One region of the Streptomyces sp. NPDC014623 genome, then DNA from elsewhere that is predicted to be linked to it. Evidence: riboswitches for the same ligand, from Rfam matches in the RefSeq annotation. Region 1 holds a riboswitch; each other region holds the start of a gene.
The links. A riboswitch is a leader RNA that binds a small molecule or an ion and turns the genes downstream of it on or off. The one in region 1 is predicted to bind cobalamin.
Positions count from the first base shown of each region.

Region 1 (2,192 bases):
CACGTGCACGGAGCCGATCGCGAGACCCGCGGTGAGCGACGCGAGCAGGAGGACGGCGAGGACCAACAGGGCGACTGCGAGGGCCTTCGGGGCCGGCCGCTTCGTCTGCTGAGGCGGATGTCGCACGGCCGGGCCGGTGGGGGAGTGTGCGGCGGACGGCGTCACCGGAGGGCGTCGGGGTGCAGGCCGCCCGCCAGGTCGCCGACCGCATAGGCCGAGCGAATGCCTACCAAGGTGGCGGTGAGCGGCAGCACGACGAACCGTTCGTTCTTCACCGCGGGTACGTCGGCGAGCGCCGACTGGGCGAGAAGGAACTTCTTCTTCTGCTCGACGCTTCCGGCACCCGCGTAGTCGTAGATGGCTATGACTTCCGGCTTGCGGTCCACGACCTGCTCCCAGGAGACGTCACCGAAGACGCCATCGAGGTCCGCGAACACGTTCCTGCCGCCGGCCAGCCGGATCAGTTCGGTTCCCAGACTCTTGCCGCCCGCGGTGAACGCGGTCTTGTCGCCACTGTCGTAGACGAAGACAGTTACCTCTGGCTCACTTTCGACAGCGGAGGCGGCCTCGTCCACCTCGTCCCTGAGCGTGGACACCAACTTTTCGGCACGGTCGGAGACTCCGAAGATCTTGCCGATGGTGCGGATTTCGTCATAGGTGTCCCTCATGGTCACCTGCTTCTTCCCGCAGTACTCGCGGTTGAGGTAGGTGTCGATACCAGCGTCGGTGAACGCCTTGCGGGAGCGGCCTTCCTTCTCGTCGAAGGCACTGCCGTAGCCGCCGTAGACGAGATCGGGCTCGGCGTCCAGGACGGTCTCGAACGACGGTTCCCTCTCCGCCAGTTCCGGCACGGCCTCGAAGTCCTTCCGCAGCTCAGGCAGAACCACCGAGTCGGGGAACGCGGTGCCGACCATGCGGTTCTTCAGACCGAGGGCGAGCATGAGCTCCGCCGGGTGCTGATGGATGGTGACCACCCGCCTCGGCGGTGCGTCGTACGTCGTCCTCACCCCGCAGTTGTCGATGGTGACGGGAAAGCCCTGGTGCGGTGCCCCCGAAGCCTTGTGATTGCGCTGGGTCTCGCCGGACGAGCCGCAGGCCGCGGTCAGCAGGACTGCCGCCAACACGGACACCGCTGCGGTGACCCGCAGGGCAAGTGGTCTCCCAAGGAAGGGGAACTGCGGGGAATCGGATATGGCGTTGTACACGTAGAGCCTCCTGGGGAGTCCGCGCTCCTCGGATCGGGCCCGCGACGGGTCAGTGTCCTGACTCCTGGAGTAGCTCTCCTCCTGCCTTCCGCGCGGCGCGCGGTGGTATGCGGAAGGGTGACTCTCCAGTCACAGTGGCGGGACCGTGCCGGAATCTCACCGGCTTCCTGTCTCCCGTCGCGGCGATGACCTGGCGATACTACGTTCTGCGGAGGCCCAGCCGTAAGGGGGTGCGGTGGGGAGACCCCGCACCCCACCCCGTGTCACCCTTCCCGGGTCGCCCGCAGGATCAGTCGCTCCGCGTCATGGTCGTAGGGGCGGCCGTCGAAGCCCCCGAAGATCTCCACGCGGCTGAACCCGGTGTCCTCGGCCATCCGGCGCAGCTCCACGGCGCTGTAGACGAACCAAACCAGAGTGGCACGCGTCACGCGGTCCCCTCGAACGAGCACCCAGTCGCTGCGCAGTCTCGCCCAGTCGTCCAGCACCGTGTCGGTCTGCACGAGAAGGTCGTCCCCCCGCTGTACGACCTTGGGCGGGGTGACCCTGCGCGCCAGCAACTCCTTTCCCGCGAGGTCGAGTACGAGGGTCCCGCCGGGCACCAGGCACTTGTGCATGTTCCTGAGTACCCGGGTGTTGTCGGCAGGGTCCTCGAAGTACCCGAATGAGGTGAACATGTTAAGGGCGACGTCGAAGCCACCCGATGGCTCGTACGTTCGCGCGTCGGCCTGTACGTACGTGACGGGTGCCCCCGCGTCGGCCGAGTACTTGCGTGCGCGCTCCAGCATGGCCGGGCTCGTGTCCACCCCGGTCACGTCGTAGCCGCGGTCGGCGAGGGGAACAGCGAAAACCCCGGGGCCGCAGCACAGGTCCAGCACCCGTGCCCCTGGCCGGAAGGACAACAGCGGTGAACTGTCCAGCAGTTCTTCGGCCTGGGTGTGGCGTTGTCCGGTGAACAGGAAGTCGTGGAACTCGGTCCAGAAGTCATCG
Region 1 is NZ_JBIBZU010000019.1:104,427-106,618, forward strand. Features, by position in the region: gene ACF1FZ_RS27095 (FecCD family ABC transporter permease) at 1-126, opposite strand, end outside; gene ACF1FZ_RS27100 (ABC transporter substrate-binding protein) at 162-1,205, opposite strand; cobalamin riboswitch at 1,235-1,414, opposite strand; gene ACF1FZ_RS27105 (class I SAM-dependent methyltransferase) at 1,469-2,192, opposite strand, start outside.

Region 2 (2,192 bases), on a different contig from region 1:
GCTGCGGCGCGCAGGCGCTGCTGGAGAACAACGGCATGACCGAACTCGTCACGGGCGTGGAAGGAGCCATCACCGCCGAGGGCGACAACATCGCCCTCTGCGTCAAGGTGGCGGCCGACATGCTCCTCGCCGCCGAACCGGGCAGCGAGAGCGCCCCGGACCGGGACCCGGGCACCGGTGACCTGACCGACCCGCGTTTCCTCGGCCGGCTCCTCGCCTCGGTCCAGGACATCTGGTTCGCACGGGCCAGGACCCGCGCCCTGAGGGCGCCCGACAGTGACTCCCTCGGGCGGTGGAACGCGGCCTCGGGCCCCGCCCTGCGCGGCGTCGAGGCCTTCGCGTACCGGCAGGCCGCAGAGGCGTACGCCGAGGCCCGCGCCGCGCTGCCCGAAGGGGCGGCCCGGGACCGGATGGGCGAGCTGGAGCGGCTGTTCGCCGTCGAGTGGGTGGCTCGTAACAGCGGCGATCTGCTGGCCGCCGGACTCCTGAGCGGTGACCAGGTCGACGCCCTGCCGGAGTTTGCCGAGGAACTGATCGCGGCTGTCGCCGCCCACGCCCCGGAACTGGCCGACTCCTTCGCCCTGCCCGAGGAACTGCTCGCCGACTGGCCGATCGCCGGAGCCGGGTACGCGGATGCGTACGACGACTCCCGGGGCCCCTGGAAGACCGGCCCGGAGGCCACCCGATGAGCACGGCGAACAGGGAACGGACGGTGTGCGGGCGCCTGGGCGAGCGCCTGGAGATCCTGGGTCTGCGCACCGTGCTGCTGGCCTACTGGGGCACCGCGTCCGTGTGCGCCCGCCGGTGCGGGAAGCCGCAGACGGGCGGCGGCGAATCGGTTCACCACAAGCGCTGACCCGTCCGACGGCCTGCCGGTACGGAGGAGCGGCCCTCCTCGGTACCGGCAGGCCCCCCAAGGGCGCCGACAGGCCGCGTGATAGCTTGCAGGCGCCAGTCACACTCCACGTGGAGTCAGGGAATCCGGTGAGAATCCGGAGCTGACGCGCAGCGGTGAGGGGGACGGGCGGGGCCACGGCCACTGGGACACCCTCGGGTGCACCGGGAAGGCGCCCCGTCCGGACGAACCCGAGTCCGAAGACCTGCTGGCAACCGTTTCCGTACCGGGAGCGGAACACCGTAGCGGGCTTCGCGCATGAGCCCTGGGACGCCGAGGGAATCCGTGCCGCGCATAACCAGCACCGTACGCCGAACCGCTTTGCTCATCACGGGACTTGTCGTCCTCACGGCCTGCGGCGGTGGCGTGAGCCCCCCCGACGGCGAGACACGGGAGGCCGCAGCCGCCGGGTTCCCCGTGACACTGGAGAACTGCGGCCGCACGGTGACCGTCGACGCGCCACCGCGTCACGCCGTCTCCCTCAACCAGGGATCGACGGAGATCCTGCTCTCCCTGGGCCTCGCCGGCCGGCTCGCCGGAAGCGCGACCTGGACCGACCCCGTGATGAAGGGACTGGAGAAGGACGAAGCGACCGTGCCCCGGATCGCCGAGAACCAGCCCTCCTCGGAGAAGGTCCTCGCCGAGGAACCTGACTTCGTCAGCGCCTCGTTCGAATCCACCCTGGGAAAGGGAGGTGTGGCATCCCGTGACCGGTTCGCGGAACTGGGCGTACCGACGTACCTCTCGCCCGCCGACTGCGTGGGCAAGGACAACCACGGCAGCAGCGACGGCTCCCGCACCGAACCGCTGACCATGGATCCCGTCTACGGCGAGGTACGCGACCTGGCCGAGGTGTTCGGCGTCCCGGAGCGGGGCGAGAAGCTGATCACGAGCCTCGAAGGCCGCATCGACAAGGCGGCGGCGGACATCGACGCGTCCGACGCCACCCTGCTCTACTGGTTCGCCAACGCCGAGGCTCCCTACCTCGCGGGCTGCTGCGGCGCCCCCGGCATCATCACCGAAGCACTCGGCGCGAAGAACGTCTTCGACGACACGCACGAGGAATGGCCGCAGATCAACTGGGAGACGGTCGCCGACCGCGACCCCGACGTGCTGGTCATCGGTGACCTGACCCGCACGTCGCAGACGGCCGAGAGCGCCGAGAAGAAGATCGAGTTCCTGGAGTCCAACCCCGCCACGAAAAATCTGGACGCCGTCCGGCACAAGCGTTATGTCCTGCTCAGCGGCCAGGCCATGAATCCGACCATCCGGACCGTGGAGGGCGTCGAACGCGTCG
Region 2 is NZ_JBIBZU010000008.1:205,863-208,054, reverse strand. Features, by position in the region: gene ACF1FZ_RS15780 (acyl-CoA dehydrogenase) at 1-689, shown strand, start outside; gene ACF1FZ_RS15775 (hypothetical protein) at 686-856, shown strand; cobalamin riboswitch at 936-1,123, shown strand; gene ACF1FZ_RS15770 (ABC transporter substrate-binding protein) at 1,154-2,192, shown strand, end outside.
Region 2: linked by a shared signal. The riboswitch ahead of ACF1FZ_RS15770 (ABC transporter substrate-binding protein) and the one ahead of ACF1FZ_RS27100 (ABC transporter substrate-binding protein) in region 1 are both predicted to bind cobalamin.

Region 3 (2,192 bases), on a different contig from region 1:
GACAGGACGAGCGCGATCCGCTTCTCGGCGGCCGGGATGTGGCGGAGCCGGGCGTGGCGTACGGCGATCCCGGCGACCCGGGCGGCCCGCTCGGGATCGGCGACGTATGCGGGCAGGCCGTCCTCGTCGATCTCCTTGAAGGAGAACGGCACGGTGATCAACCGGCCGTCGAACTCGGGGACGGCGATCTGGGTCGCCGCGTCCAGCGGGGAGACGCCCTCGTCGTTCTCCTCCCAGGCGGCCCGCGGGCTGGTGAGGCAGAGCGCCTGGAGGACGGGCACGTCGAGGCCGGTGAGGGCACCCGCGTCCCAGGACTCGTCGTCTCCGCCGGCCGACGCGGTGGCGGGCTTGGTGCCGCCCGCGGCGAGGACCGTCGTCACGATGGCGTCGGCGGCGCGGAGTTCGTCGATGAGCTCGGGCTCAGGGGTGCGGAGCGAGGCGACGTACAGCGGGAGGACGCGGGCGCCCGCGTCCTCCACGGCCGTGCAGAGCGCCTCGACGAACGCGGTGTTCCCGCTCATGTGGTGGGCGCGGTAGTAGAGCACCGCGACCGTCGGCCCGGTGACGTCCCCGGCGGTCCGCTCCAGCGGGCCCCACGCGGGGGCGGGGGCGGGCGCCTCGAAGCCGTGACCGGTGAGCAGCACGGTGTCGGAGAGGAAGCGGGCCAGCTGCTCCAGGTTGGCGGGGCCGCCGTGCGCGAGGTAGGCGTGCGCCTCCGCCGCGATGCCGATGGGCACGGTCGACGCGGCCATCAGCTGTGCGTCGGGGGCCTGTTCGCCGGTGAGCACGACGACGGGCCGGCCGGTGGCGAGGACCTGGTCGAGGCCCTCCTGCCAGGCACGGACACCTCCGAGGAGACGTACGACGACGAGGTCCGTGCCCTCCAGGAGCTGCGGCAGGTCCTCGACGGAGAGCCGGGACGGGTTCGCGTAACGGAAGCCGACCGGGCCGCCGGAGGCGCGGGCGCTGAGCAGGTCGGTGTCGGACGTCGACAGGAGCAGGATCATGCGGCGTCAGTCCTTCCCCGGGGTGTCCACGCCCCAGGCGGTGTCGGATTGGGGGTCTCCCCCGCTCGGGCGGAGCCGAGCTCGGGGATGGGAGTTCCTGACTCGCACGGCCTGGGGCCGGGCTCACAGTGGCGGGACCGCGCCGGGATCTCACCGGGCTTCCTCCCATGTCGCCGTATGGCGATGGCGGACCCAACGGACCGCCGCTAGGCATAGTAGGCGGCGGGTGGGGGGTCCTGACCAGACGGCCCCCGCACCGGCCGGGACCGGGGCCTGCCCGGGCGGCCCGCGCACCGGCCGGGAGAGGTGGTGTCCCGCAGGTCACAGTGACCGTCAGGATGCGACCCGGTCACGGTCGGTATGCTCGCCGCCATGCCCGCCTCCTCCCTCCCGTCCCGGTCTCCGGGTGATGCGTGTGCCCGGAGCAGCGATGACGCCTGTCCCGGTGCGCTGCGCCTGCACCGGGCGGATGACGGTGCGCTGGCGCGGATCCGCATACCCGGCGGGGTGCTGACGCCCCGGCAGGCAGAGGTGCTCGGGCATGCCGCCGAGCGCTTCGGTGACGGTGAGCTGCATCTCACCTCCCGTGGGAACGTGCAACTGCGCGGGCTCGGCCCGGACTGCGGCGCCGAGCTGGCCGGGCTGCTGGACGAGGCCGGGCTGCTGCCCTCCGCACGTCATGAACGGGTGCGCAACATGGTCGCGTCCCCCCTCTCCGGGCTCGACGGCCTCGGTGCCGGTGACGTCAGACCCTGGCTGACCGGACTGGACAGCCTCCTCTGCGCGAGCGACCGCGCGACGGCGCTCTCCGGACGTTTCCTGTTCGCCCTCGACGACGGCCGCGGCGACGTGGACGCCCTCGGCGCCGACCTCACCCTCCTCGGCCACGGTGACGGCGGCGCCCTGCTGCGCATCGGCCCCGGTGACTCCGTGCTCCGCGTGCCCTGGGCCGACGGGCCGCGCGCCGCGCTGATCGCCGCCGAGGCCTTCCTCGACGCGGCCCGGGGGCCCGGCGCCTGGCGGGTGAAGGACCTGCCGGACGGTGCGGCGGCAGCGCTGCCCGCCGAAGTCGTCCGCCGGCTGCGACAGGCCGGCCTGACGGTCGCCCCGCACCACCACCCCCGCCCCCTCGGAGCCCAGCCCCCCGCCCCCGGCCCCGTGCCGGGCAGTCACCGCCACCACACC
Region 3 is NZ_JBIBZU010000009.1:180,230-182,421, reverse strand. Features, by position in the region: gene cobN (cobaltochelatase subunit CobN) at 1-1,007, opposite strand, end outside; cobalamin riboswitch at 1,079-1,219, opposite strand; gene ACF1FZ_RS17030 (cobalamin biosynthesis protein CobG) at 1,368-2,192, shown strand, end outside.
Region 3: linked by a shared signal. The riboswitch ahead of cobN (cobaltochelatase subunit CobN) and the one ahead of ACF1FZ_RS27100 (ABC transporter substrate-binding protein) in region 1 are both predicted to bind cobalamin.

Region 4 (2,192 bases), on a different contig from region 1:
TGTCGCGGTGGTCGCCGTGATCCTCGTCGCCGGCTCCGCCGCCATCTGGCTGCTGTCGCGCCGCAAGCCGGTCGACCACACCAACGTGAACGCGGACACCGAGCCCGCGGGCATCGTCACCACCGCCATCTCGGCGGTCAGCCCGCCGCCCGCCGGTACCCTCCCGCCGGACCTCAAGACCACCATCCCGGCCCCGGTTCCCACGGCCGGAACCCCGGCCGACCCGGCCACGGTGTAAGGACAGATCCGCATGAACATCGACTGGGCAGCTCTCGCATCCGTCTTCGGCGTCAGCCTCGTGGTCACCGTCGCACTGGTCGGCCTCTTCACCCTCGGCATCACGGGCCTGGCGAAGCAGGTCCCCACGGCGCAGGGGGCCGGCGGTGCCGGCGTCCTGGTGCGCACCGGCGCGTACGCCTGCTTCGGGCTGTGCGTGGCGGCGGTCGCGTACGGGATCTATCTGATCGTCGCCTGACCGCTCCCACGTGGACACCCACCGGGCCGGACACACCACGTGTGTCCGGCCCGGTGTGCGTCTGAGCACACCGAAGCCCCGCAGGTCAACGGCAGGTTGACGGGCATTCGTGGGGCATGGTGGACTGCCGGAGCCGTTTACGGCGACAGGAGAGGAAGCCGGTGCGAGTCCGGCGCGGTCCCGCCACTGTCACCGGGGAGCAGCCTCCGTACGGAAGTCACGGTCCGCCACCGCGGACTGGAAGGCCGGGGGGGAACTGCGGATCCGGGAGCCAGGAGACTCTCGTCGCCGGTCACGTCGAACCAGGGCGCGGACCCTGAGTGAGGACATACGTCATGCCTGGCTGCCCCGTGTCGGTCGCTGCACCACCTGCCTCGAAGCCCCGTCGAGGCGCGACGGCCGGCTGAGCGGTGCGAGCCGACCGCATCTTCGCGTACGGCGCCGCCGCCGGCCTGGTCGGCGACCTGCTGCTCGGTGATCCCCGGCGGGGCCACCCCGTCGCCGCCTTCGGGCGCGCCGCGGCGGGCGCCGAGAACCGGCTGTGGCGCGATCACCGCGGCTGGGGCGCCCTGCACACGCTCGTCTGCGCCGGCGGCGCCACGGGCGCCGCCGCGCTGGCCGCCCGCGCCGTACGGAACCGTCCCGCCGCCGCCGTGGCGCTGACCGCCGCCGCCACCTGGTCGGTCGTCGGGGGCACCTCGCTGGGGCGCGAGGCGCGCGCCGTCGGCGGGGCACTGGCCGCCGGGGACATCGAGCTGGCCCGGGAGCGGCTGCCGCATCTGTGCGGCCGCGATCCGCAGGCCCTGGACGGACAGCAGATCGCCCGTGCGGTGGTGGAGTCCGTCGCCGAGAACACCTCCGACGCCGTCGTGGGAGCCCTTGTGTGGGGCGCGCTCGGCGGAGTGCCCGGGCTCGTCGGCTTCCGGGCCGTCAACACGCTCGACGCGATGGTCGGGCACAAGTCGCCCCGCTACCGGCGCTACGGCTGGGCCTCGGCCCGGCTCGACGACGTCGCCGGCTGGCCCGGGGCCCGGCTCACCGCGGTGCTGGCCGTGGCCGCCGGGGGGCGCCCCCGCGAGGCCGTCCGGGCCTGGCGGGCCGACGCGGGCAGGCACCCCAGCCCCAACGCGGGCCCGGTGGAGGCCTCGTTCGCGGGAGCGCTCGGGGTACGGCTCGGCGGCACCCTCGCGTACGGCGGGCGGGTCGAGCACCGGCCGGTGCTCAACGGCGAGGCCGGCCGGGACGTGCGGGTCACGGACATCGAACGCGCGGTGCGGCTGTCGCGCCGGGTGAGTGTGCTGGCCCTCGCCGTGTGCGCGGCGGGGCGGCTGGCCATGGGACGGAGAGCCGGATGAGCGGCGGACTGCTGGTCGCGGGGACCACTTCGGACGCGGGCAAGAGCGTCGTCACGGCCGGGATCTGCCGGTGGCTGGTGCGCCGGGGGGTGAAGGTCGCGCCGTTCAAGGCGCAGAACATGTCGCTGAACTCGTTCGTCACCCGGGAGGGGGCGGAGATCGGCCGCGCCCAGGCGATGCAGGCGCAGGCCGCCCGGGTGGAGCCGTCCGCGCTGATGAACCCGGTGCTGCTCAAGCCCGGCGGTGACCGGTCGAGCCAGGTCGTCCTGATGGGGAAGCCGGTCGGCGAGATGAGTGCGCGCGGTTACCACGGGGGGCGGCAGGAAGCCCTCCTCGGGACGGTCGTGGACTGTCTGGAGCAG
Region 4 is NZ_JBIBZU010000029.1:50,759-52,950, forward strand. Features, by position in the region: gene ACF1FZ_RS32085 (anion permease) at 1-238, shown strand, start outside; gene ACF1FZ_RS32090 (hypothetical protein) at 251-475, shown strand; cobalamin riboswitch at 626-757, shown strand; gene ACF1FZ_RS32095 (cobalamin biosynthesis protein) at 886-1,830, shown strand; gene ACF1FZ_RS32100 (cobyric acid synthase) at 1,827-2,192, shown strand, end outside.
Region 4: linked by a shared signal. The riboswitch ahead of ACF1FZ_RS32095 (cobalamin biosynthesis protein) and the one ahead of ACF1FZ_RS27100 (ABC transporter substrate-binding protein) in region 1 are both predicted to bind cobalamin.